Regions from separate parts of the Streptomyces ziwulingensis genome, predicted to be linked through region 1. Evidence: riboswitches for the same ligand, from Rfam matches in the RefSeq annotation. Region 1 holds a riboswitch; the other holds the start of a gene.
The links. A riboswitch is a leader RNA that binds a small molecule or an ion and turns the genes downstream of it on or off. The one in region 1 is predicted to bind glycine.
Positions count from the first base shown of each region.

Region 2: it holds a riboswitch for glycine, as region 1 does, so the genes downstream of both, gcvP (aminomethyl-transferring glycine dehydrogenase) here and ABEB00_RS29595 (glycine cleavage system aminomethyltransferase GcvT) in region 1, are expected to answer to the same signal.

Region 1 covers NZ_BAABIG010000072.1:24,690-30,138, reverse strand. The annotation lists gene ABEB00_RS29610 (enhanced serine sensitivity protein SseB C-terminal domain-containing protein) at 69-866, opposite strand; gene ABEB00_RS29605 (enhanced serine sensitivity protein SseB) at 994-1,785, opposite strand; gene ABEB00_RS29600 (AAA family ATPase) at 1,891-2,559, opposite strand; glycine riboswitch at 2,737-2,832, shown strand; glycine riboswitch at 2,833-2,944, shown strand; gene ABEB00_RS29595 (glycine cleavage system aminomethyltransferase GcvT) at 2,928-4,247, shown strand; gene gcvH (glycine cleavage system protein GcvH) at 4,471-4,848, shown strand; gene glyA (serine hydroxymethyltransferase) at 4,863-5,449, shown strand, end outside.
Region 2 covers NZ_BAABIG010000061.1:153,285-158,733, reverse strand. The annotation lists gene ABEB00_RS27750 (DNA polymerase IV) at 1-1,396, shown strand, start outside; gene ABEB00_RS27745 (PRC-barrel domain-containing protein) at 1,315-1,689, opposite strand; glycine riboswitch at 1,816-1,911, shown strand; gene gcvP (aminomethyl-transferring glycine dehydrogenase) at 2,083-4,968, shown strand; gene ABEB00_RS27735 (hypothetical protein) at 5,156-5,278, shown strand; gene kdpF (K(+)-transporting ATPase subunit F) at 5,275-5,364, shown strand; gene kdpA (potassium-transporting ATPase subunit KdpA) at 5,372-5,449, shown strand, end outside.

The DNA of each region.
Region 1 (5,449 bases):
GTGGTTATGATCCGACTCTACGCGCGGAGACCGGTTCATTCCGACTGCGGAACCATTCGCTCCGTTTTTCAGTGCCGGCCACTCGCCGGAGGATAGCCGTACCCGCCGGCGGGGGCCTGGGCGGGAGCCGCGTGGGCCTCGCGGTCGTAGAACGGCCGGGCGTGCGAGCGCAGCCACATGGCGACCGGGTCGAGCGCGTCGGAGATCGCCACGGTGGAGACCGGCAGCCCGTCCGGCACCGCGCCGACCGAACCGCGCATCATCGCGCGCACCGCCTCCACGGCCGGCGGGGAGGTGTCGTACACGTCCAGGCCGATGGCGAGGTACGGCGCGCCGAGGGCGGGCTGCACCCAGGCGCGGCGCAGCGAGCGGACGGCCGGGGTGCGGTGGGCGTTCTGCGTGAGCAGGGCGTAGAACTGCGGGATCTCGATGGCCGGATCGGACAGCCGCAGCGGCCCCGCGGGCTGGCGGTCCAGGCCGGTGGCGATGCGGCGCAGGTCGAGCCAGGGGATGCCGACGCCGCCGCCCGGGGCGTGCGGGTTGAGCCAGAGGCCGTAGCGGTCGGGGTAGAGGGCGCGGGCCACCTCCAGGCCGTCGACGACCTCGTACGACCTGTTCCAGCCGCTGGCCGACAGTTCCTGGGCGGAGGTGACGCAGGGCGCGTAGCCGTAGCCGTCGACCTCCATCTTCCCGTACTGGGCGTCCGCGGAGCCGGCCTGGCCGTGCCACAGCAGCATCCACACCTGCCCGGAGGCCGGGGCCGACAGGGCGCGCAGGAGCGCCTCGTAGGCGTCGTAGCGCCCGGGCGTCACCTGGCGCAGCATGTGCTCGACGTGCCCGGCTGCGGCGGTCCCGCTCGCGCTCACCTGTTACCGACCCTTCGAGAATCGTCCCCTGGTTGGGGACCAGCTTAGGGCGCCCCGGCACCGGAGGGCGCGTGCGTGCCGGGACGCGCCTCGGTGCCGGGCGTGACGCCGGCCGGCCGGGCGGCGGCTACAACTCCCCTTGGTAGAACGGCCGCACCCGCTCGCGCAGCCAGTCGCAGACCGGGTCCTGGGCCGCCTCCAGCAGGATGAGGTTGACCGGCCACGGGACCGGCGCCCGTCCCAGGGCGCGGCCCAGGGCCTCCAGCGGCAGGGTCCGCGCGTCACCCTCCCAGTGGGTCAGTTCGACGCCGACGAACAGGACCGGCGCCGCGGTCTCGACGGCGGCCAGACAGCGGCGGGCGCTGCGTACGACGCCGATGGCGGCGAACTCGGCACCGGCCGCGGCGAGGAAGTCGACCGGGTCCTCCTGCCAGTCGGGCTCGTAGAGCCGGACCCGGCCGCCGCTCGCCGGCCCGTCCAGCGGGGTGCGCCCGGCCCGGCACAGCTCGGCCACGGCCGGCGGCGGCAGCGGGATGCCGACGACACCGTCCGGGTTGACGGCGATGCCGACGTGCGGGGGCAGACCGCGGGCGAACTCGACCGCCGGGGCGACGGTGAACGCCATGTGCGCGCCCGCGACCTGCCGGAGCTGCTCCTCGGAGCTGAACACCGGTACGTACGCCTGGCCCTCGATCTCCAGCGTGGGCAGGTCGAGGGGCCCGCTGTGCGGACCGCCGCCCTGGGGCAGCGGGACCCAGACGAGGCCGCGGCCGAGCACCTCGACTATCCGGCCGCCGGCGCCCGGCACGCCGAGGGAGGCCGAGAGCACCTCTTCCAGCTCGTTGCCGGGCCAGCCGCCGTGCGCGTGGGGATGTGCCCGCGCCGGGAAGTCCGCGGAGAAGTCCGCCGGGAAGTCCATCTGCCTACCGCCTGTGTGGAACCGCTGCTGGGGCTGGAAAGGCTAACCCGTACGGCCGGCCCTCCCGCGGCCCGCCGGTGTCCCGCTCCCCTCGCCGGGGGCCGGTCAGCCTGTGAAGGCGATGCGGCTCAGGGTGTCCGCCGCCGCCCGGTCCAGGAGGATCGCCGAGGTGCACCCGGCCGGCAGGGAGCCCTGCTCCGCGCCGCGCACCAGGCGGGTGGTGGCCGCGCGGTGCCGGAGGAACGCGTACCGGGAGACGCCCCGGCCGCGCTCGCGCTGCCCGGCCAGCGCCCGTTCGGCGCCGACGTCGAGGAGCAGCAGGTGCAGGGTGCCCTCCCGGCGGCGGGCCTCGCGGGCCAGCCAGCCGCGCACCCACGCCTGCGTGCCGCAGTCGTGCACGACCACGCCCTCGCCGGAGCGCAGCGCCCGGCGCAGCCCGGCGAAGTGGGCGAGACGGACGAGCGGGCGGTAGAGCCCGTACGGCAGTAAGCGCGGCATCCGCCGGTCCCAGCGGTCGCGGGTGTCCTGGGAGTCGATGCGCCGGCCGCGCACCGTGCGCTCCATCAGCGTGGACTTGCCGCTGCCGGGCAGGCCGGTGACGACCACCAGGTCCCGGGGTCCGAACAGCAAGGCGTGCGGGCTGTGGCCGTCTCTGTCCCGCAGATCGCGGACGACGGACGCGGGCAGTTCGGCGCACACCTCCCGGGCCGGTGCGCCGGGCTGCTCGGGCAGTGCGAGACCCGAGGTCGTGGCGTACGCCGTGGTCCTGTTCACCGTGATCGTCCTCCCCTGGGGCGGTACGAGTCCCCTCCCCGTCGAGTGTAAAGAGAAGGTAATGCGGAGGTCTCGTGTTTTCGTTCGCTTACTGCCACAAGCCGGTTACAGATCGCGGGCCTGCCGTGAGCGGGCCCGCCGTGCAATGATGGCGACGCCAACTGCATACCGGCCGTTCGAATCCGCGCGGGAGAGTCCCCGGTCCGCACCGGGGCGCCGAAGGAGCAAGTCCCTCCCTTGAATCTCTCAGGCCCCCATTACCGCGCGGGCGAGGCACATCTGAAAAGCGGGCCGCCCCGGTGGCCCCACCCAAGGTGCAAGTCCCGGCCGCCGCGCTCCGGTGGCCGAGGCGAACCTCTCAGGTTCCGATGACAGATGGGGAGGACCGACCTCGCCCGTCCTGCCCTGGGAGACGACCGATGAGCAGTACCGACCCCCGGCGCCCGCGCCGCACCGCGCTCGACGCGCTGCACCGTTCGCTGGGCGCGAGCATGACCGACTTCGCCGGCTGGGACATGCCCCTGCGCTACGGCTCCGAACGCGACGAGCACACCGCGGTGCGCACCCGCGCCGGGCTCTTCGACCTCTCCCACATGGGCGAGATCACGGTCACCGGCCCCGAGGCGGCCCGCCTGCTGGACCACGCGCTGGTCGGCAACATCGGCGCGGTGCGGCCCGGCCGCGCCCGGTACACCATGATCTGCCGCGCGGACGGCGGCATCCTGGACGACCTGATCGTCTACCGCCTGGCGGGGACCGGGGCGGAGGCCGGGGCGCCGGCCGAGGTGGAGGCCGGCGCGGGGGCCGGGGCGGAGGCTGGGGCCGGGGCGGCGGCCGAGGCGGGGGCCGGGGCGGCGGCCGAGGCGGGGGCCGGGGCGGGGGCCGGGGCCGGGTCCGCCCGTTATCTGGTCGTCGCCAACGCCTCCAACGCCCAGGTGGTCCTGGACGCGCTGACCGAGCGGGCGGCCGGCTTCGACGCCGAGGTCCGCGACGACCGCGACGCCTACGCGCTCCTCGCCGTGCAGGGCCCGGAGTCCGCGGGCATCCTCAAGGGGCTCACCGACGCCGACCTGGACGGTCTGAAGTACTACGCGGGCCTGCCCGGCACCGTCGCCGGCGTCCCCGCGCTGATCGCCCGCACCGGTTACACCGGCGAGGACGGCTTCGAGCTGTTCGTCGCGCCGGCCGACGCCGAGCCGCTGTGGCGGGCGCTGACCGAGGCGGGCGCCCCGGCCGGGCTGGTGCCGTGCGGCCTGTCCTGCCGCGACACGCTCCGCCTGGAGGCGGGCATGCCGCTGTACGGGCACGAGCTGACCACCACGCTGACGCCCTTCGACGCGGGGCTCGGCCGGGTGGTCAAGTTCGAGAAGGACGGCGACTTCGTGGGCCGCGCCGCGCTCGCCGAGGCCGCCGCCCGGGCCGAGCACAGCCCGCCCCGGGTGCTCGTCGGCCTGGTCGCCGAGGGCCGCCGGGTGCCGCGCGCCGGGTACGCGGTCGTCGCCGGCGGCGAGGAGGTCGGCGAGGTCACCTCCGGCGCCCCGTCCCCGACCCTCGGCAAGCCGATCGCCATGGCGTACGTCGACGCCGAGTTCGCCGCCCCGGGCACCCCGGGCGTCGGCGTGGACATCCGCGGCACCCACGAGCCGTACGAGGTCGTGGCGCTGCCGTTCTACAAGCGCCAGAAGTAGCGCCGGCCCGGACGGTCCGGACGCGATCCGGCCGGTGCGGGCAGAGCGGGCATCCCGCTCGACCTGGGCCGCCCGGCAGTCCCGGACGGCACCGGCCGGTGGGGCCGCGCGCGGGGTGCCGAAGGTGACCCCGCGCACATTTCCGCCGCTCGGCCGGGTCCCCGATACTCCCCAGTACTCCCCCCTTCACCAGCACTCCCCCGCATACAGGAGAATTCAGGCCATGAGCAACCCCCATGAGCTGCGTTACAGCAAGGAGCACGAGTGGCTGTCGGTCGCCGAGGACGGCGTCTCGGCGGTCGGCATCACGGAGCACGCGGCCAACGCGCTCGGTGACGTCGTCTTCGTCCAGCTCCCCGAGGTCGGCGCCGTCGTCTCGGCGGGCGAGACCTGCGGCGAGCTGGAGTCGACCAAGTCCGTCTCCGACCTGTACTCCCCCGTCTCCGGTGAGGTCACCGAGGTCAACGAGGACGTCGTCGACGACCCGTCGCTGGTGAACTCCGCGCCCTTCGAGGGCGGCTGGCTGTTCAAGGTGCGCGTCACCGAGGAGCCGGGCGACCTGCTCTCCGCCGACGAGTACACCGCCTTCTCGGCCGGCTGACGGGCGAGGACACGATGACCCTCCTGAACACGTCCCTGCACGAGCTGGACCCGGACGTCGCCGCCGCCGTCGACGCCGAGCTGCACCGCCAGCAGTCCACCCTGGAGATGATCGCCTCCGAGAACTTCGCCCCGGTGGCGGTCATGGAGGCCCAGGGCTCGGTCCTGACCAACAAGTACGCCGAGGGCTACCCGGGCCGCCGCTACTACGGCGGCTGCGAGCACGTCGACGTGATCGAGCAGATCGCGATCGACCGGGTGAAGGCGCTCTTCGGCGCCGAGCACGCCAACGTGCAGCCGCACTCGGGCGCCCAGGCCAACGCGGCGGCGATGTTCGCGCTGCTCAAGCCGGGCGACACGATCATGGGCCTGAATCTCGCCCACGGCGGTCACCTGACCCACGGCATGAAGATCAACTTCTCCGGCAAGCTCTACGACGTGGTCGCCTACCACGTCGGTGACGACGGCCGGGTCGACATGGCCGAGGTCGAGCGCCTCGCCAAGGAGAAGCAGCCGAAGCTGATCGTGGCCGGCTGGTCCGCCTATCCCCGGCAGCTCGACTTCGCCGCGTTCCGCCGGATCGCGGACGAGGTCGGCGCGTA
Region 2 (5,449 bases), on a different contig from region 1:
GGTCTTCGGCGTCCACTCCGCGATGCCGATGGGCCAGGCCCGGCGGCTCGCGCCCAACGCCGCCTACCTGGTGCCGCGCTTCGCGCTCTACCGGTCGATCAGCGAGCAGGTGATGACGTTGCTGGGGGCGCTGTCGCCGCTGGTGGAGCCGCTGAGCCTGGACGAGGCGTTCGTGGATCTGGAGGCCGGCGGGACGGCCTGGGACGCGGAGTCGGCCGAGCTGACCGGTGCCCGACTGCGGGCCGACATCCGGGCCGCGACCGGACTCACCGGCTCGGTCGGGCTCGCCGCCTCCAAGATGCTGGCCAAGATCGCCTCCGAGGCGGCGAAACCCGATGGGCTGGTGCTGATCGAGCCGGGTACCGAGCGGGCCCTGCTCGCGCCGATGTCCGTGCGGACGCTGCCCGGAGTCGGGCCGGCCACCGGCGACCACCTGCGGCGGGGTGGGATCACCACGATCGGGGAGATCGCCGAGGCGGGCGAGGACGAGCTGGTGCGGCTGCTGGGCAAGGCGCACGGCCACGCGCTGTACGCCATGGCGCTGGCGCACGACGAGCGCCCGGTGGTCGCCGAGCGGGAGGCGAAGTCGGTGTCCGTGGAGGACACCTACGACGTGGACATCCATGACCGGGTGCGGGTCGGCCTGGAGGTGCGGCGTCTCGCCGACCGGTGCGTGCGGCGGCTGCGCGCGGCGGGGCTGTCCGGACGGACCATCGTGCTCAAGGTGCGGCGGTACGACTTCTCCACCCTGACCCGCTCCGAGACGCTGCGCGGGCCCACGGACGATCCGGCGGTGATCGAGGAGGCGGCGGCGCGGTTGCTGGACGGGGTGGACACGACCGGGGGCGTACGGCTGCTCGGCGTGGGCGTGAGCGGGCTCGCCGACTACACACAGGAGGATCTCTTCGCCCAGGCGGCGGTCGGGGAACGGGAACGGGAGCGCGAACAGGAGAGAGAACGAGAGAGGGAGAGAGAACGGGAGCGGGAGAGAGAACGGGAGCGGGAGCGGGGAGCGGCGGGAGGTCCGGCCGGTCCGGCCGGCCCGGACGTGGACCGGCGTGCGCCCGTCGAGCCGCAGGCGCCGCCCGCCGAGCGGCGCTGGCCCTCGGGGCACGACGTGCGGCACGCGGTGTACGGGCACGGATGGGTGCAGGGCAGCGGGCTGGGGCGGGTCACCGTGCGCTTCGAGACCCCTGGTTCGCGGGAGCCGGGGCGGGTGCGCACCTTCCGGGTCGACGACGCCGAGCTGGAACCGGCCGAGCCGCTGCCGCTGGTGGCCGAGGAGCCGGCGCCACCGGCACCGGAGGAGGAGGGTCAGGTGGGTTCCTCGTGGCCGGCCAGCTTGCCGAAGTCCCGGTCGGGGGGCGGGGGAGGGGCGGCCACGTCGAGTCCGTAATGGTGGTAGAGCTGGATCTCCTGCTCCGGGGAGAGGTGGCGGCCGACGCCGAAGTCGGGGGCCTCCTTGATCAGGGACCGTTCGAAGGGGACCCGCAGGGCGCCCTCGACGAGTTCGCTGGGCTCCAGGGGCACGAACGCGTCCCTGCTGAACAGGCCGGTGCGCACGGCCGCCCACTCCGGGTCGCCGGTGGCGTCGTCGAGATAGACCTCGTCGATGGTGCCGATCCTGCTGCCGTCGCGGTCGAACGCCTTGCGGCCGATCAGATTGCGCGGATCGATGTCGGTACGCACGGGCCCTCCACATGGTCACGAACCATCCGGTAAATCATCCGTAAGCACTACAAAAGAGCACATTCGGGTGGACGGCCACTCGAAAGACCGTACGTCAATCGCGCTGGTACGCTGGCAAACGGCTGCTGACCCCGCGCGGGAGAGTCCTCCAGGCTTCATCGGAGGCGCCGAAGGAGCAACTCCTCCCCGGAATCTCTCAGGCACACGTACCGCATGGACGAGGTCACTCTGGAAAGCAGAGCGGGTGTCGACGGCTTCCGCTCTCACCGACGGGGAAAGCCGGCGGCCCTCGGGCGGCCGGTGAAGCTCTCAGGTCGCGATGACAGAGGGGGAGGCCGTCCGGGTACCCGAGTGGTGCCCCTCGAAGGTCGCGCAGACCAGGAGGCCCCCGCCATGACCGTTCACCGTACTCCGCTCTCCGAACTCGAACAGGGAACCCCGTTCGAGCAGCGTCACATCGGCCCCGACCACGAGGCCCGCGCCAAGATGCTCGCGCAGGTCGGATACGGCTCGCTCGACGAGCTCACGGCCGCCGCGGTGCCGGACGTGATCAAGAACGCCGACGCGCTGGACCTGCCGTCCGCGCGCACGGAGGCCGAGGTGCTGGCCGAGCTGCGCTCGCTCGCCGACCGCAACGAGGTCCTCGACTCCATGATCGGGCTCGGTTACCACGGCACGTTCACCCCGCCGGTGATCCTGCGCAACGTCATGGAGAACCCGGCCTGGTACACCGCCTACACGCCGTACCAGCCGGAGATCTCGCAGGGCCGTCTGGAGGCGCTGCTCAACTTCCAGACCATGGTCGCCGAGCTGACCGGTCTGCCCACCTCCGGTGCCTCGCTGCTCGACGAGTCCACCGCCGCCGCCGAGGCGATGGCGCTGTCGCGGCGCCTGGGCAAGAACAAGAAGGGCCTCTTCCTGGTCGACGCGGACGCGCTGCCGCAGACCGTCGCCGTGATCCGGACCCGCGCCGAACCGGCCGGTGTCGAGGTCGTCGTCGCCGACCTCGGCGAGGGCATCCCGGCCGAGGTCGCCGAGCGGGAGATCAACGGCGTCCTCCTCCAGTACCCGGGCGCCTCCGGTGCCGTACGCGACCTCAGGCCGGTCATCGACCGGGCGCACGAGCTGGGCGCCCTGGTCACCGTCGCCGCCGACCTGCTCGCGCTGACGCTGCTGAAGTCGCCCGGTGAGCTGGGCGCGGACATCGCGATCGGGACCACCCAGCGCTTCGGTGTGCCGATGGGCTTCGGCGGTCCGCACGCCGGCTACATGGCGGTCCGCGAGAAGATGGCCCGCAGCCTGCCCGGACGGCTGGTGGGCGTCTCGGTGGACGCCGACGGCAACCGCGCCTACCGGCTCGCGCTGCAGACCCGCGAGCAGCACATCCGCCGCGAGAAGGCCACCAGCAACATCTGCACCGCGCAGGTACTGCTCGCGGTGATGGCCGGAATGTACGCCGTCTACCACGGGCCGGACGGGCTGCGGGGCATCGCCCGGCGCACCCACCGGTACGCCTCCCTTCTCGCCGCGGGTCTCGCCGCCGGCGGTGTCGAGATCGTGCACGGCGACTACTTCGACACCGTCACCGCGCGGGTGCCGGGCCGGGCCGCCGAGATCGTCGGCGCCGCCCGCGAGAACGGCGTCAACCTGTGGCTCGTCGACGCCGACCACGTCTCCGTCGCCTGCGACGAGACCACCGCGCGCGCCCAGGTGGGCGGCGTGTGGAACGCGTTCGGTGTCGAGGGCGACATCGAGGCGCTGGACGGGACGGCCGGGGACGCGCTGCCCGAGGGGCTGCTGCGCACCGACGACTTCCTGACCCACCCCGTCTTCCACCAGTACCGCTCCGAGACCGCGATGCTGCGCTACCTGCGCCGCCTGGCCGACCGGGACTACGCGCTGGACCGCGGCATGATCCCGCTGGGCTCCTGCACCATGAAGCTCAACGCGACCACCGAGATGGAGCCGGTGACCTGGCCCGAGTTCGGGCAGCTCCACCCCTTCGTCCCGGCCGGGCAGGCGCAGGGCTACCTCACGCTCATCCGCGAGCTGGAGGAGCGTCTCGCCGAGGTCACCGGGTACGACAAGGTCTCGCTCCAGCCGAACGCCGGGTCGCAGGGCGAGCTGGCCGGTCTGCTCGCCGTCCGCGGCTACCACCGCGCCAACGGCGACGAGCAGCGGACCGTCTGCCTGATCCCGTCCTCCGCGCACGGCACCAACGCGGCCAGCGCCGTCATGGCCGGCATGAGGGTCGTCGTCGTGAAGACCGCCGGGGACGGCGAGATCGATGTCGAGGACCTGCGCGCCAAGATCGAGCAGTACCGCGACGAGCTGTCCGTGCTGATGATCACCTACCCGTCCACGCACGGCGTCTTCGAGGAGCACGTCGCCGACATCTGCGCCCAGGTGCACGAGGCGGGCGGCCAGGTCTACCTGGACGGCGCCAATCTCAACGCCCTGGTGGGACTCGCCAAGCCCGGTCACTTCGGCGGCGACGTCTCGCACCTGAACCTGCACAAGACGTTCTGCATCCCGCACGGCGGCGGCGGTCCCGGCGTCGGCCCGGTGGGCGTGCGCGCGCACCTGGCGCCGTATCTGCCCAACCACCCGCTCCAGCCCGCGGCCGGACCCCGGACGGGCGTGGGCCCCGTCTCGGCGGCTCCCTGGGGTTCGGCGGGCATCCTGCCGATCTCCTGGGCGTACGTGCGGCTGATGGGCGGCGAGGGGCTGAAGCGGGCCACCCAGGTGGCCGTGCTCTCCGCCAACTACGTGGCCAAGCGGCTGGAGCCGCACTACCCGGTGCTGTACACCGGGCCGGGCGGGCTGGTCGCGCACGAGTGCATCATCGACCTGCGCCCGCTGACCAAGGCGACCGGCGTGAGCGTCGACGACGTCGCCAAGCGGCTGATCGACTACGGCTTCCACGCGCCGACGATGTCGTTCCCGGTGGCCGGCACGCTGATGATCGAACCGACCGAGTCCGAGGACCTGAACGAGCTGGACCGGTTCTGCGACGCGATGATCGCCATCCGCGCGGAGATCGACAAGGTCGGTTCCGGCGCGTGGCCCGCGGACGACAACCCGCTGCGCGGCGCCCCGCACACCGCCGCGGCGCTGGGCGGCGAGTGGGAGCACGCCTACAGCCGCGCCGAGGCCGTCTTCCCGGCCGGGGTGTCGGCCGCCGACAAGTACTGGCCGCCGGTGCGCCGCATCGACCAGGCGTTCGGTGACCGGAACCTGGTCTGCTCGTGCCCGCCGCTGGACGCCTACGAGGACTGACCCACACCCCGAACACACCGGACATGACGGAGGGCCCCGCCCGCAGGCGGGGCCCTCCGTCATGTCCGGCGCCGAGACGGTTTCTGTCCGGCACCGAGGTCGTAAGAGAAGCGTCAAGGGCGTGCGGGATGCCGTATGGGAGGCGTCAAGGGCGGTCGGTTTCGGCCATCGAGGATGTTTTCTCGAAGTGTCCGAGTCTCATCGCACCTCACTCCAGGAGTTCACGATGGCCGATCTGGCCTTCGTCGTCACCACGCTCGCGGTCTTCGCGCTGGTGGCCCTCGTCGCCCAAGGGGTGACGAAGCTGTGACCGCCGAGAACGTCGTCGGCCTGGTCGTGGCCGTCGCCCTGCTGGGCTATCTCGTCCTCGCCCTGATCTTCCCGGAGAGGTTCTGAGAGCCACATGGGACCCGTACTCGCCGGCGTGCTCCAGTTGCTGGCCCTCGTGGCCGCGCTGGCACTCGTCCACATCCCGCTGGGC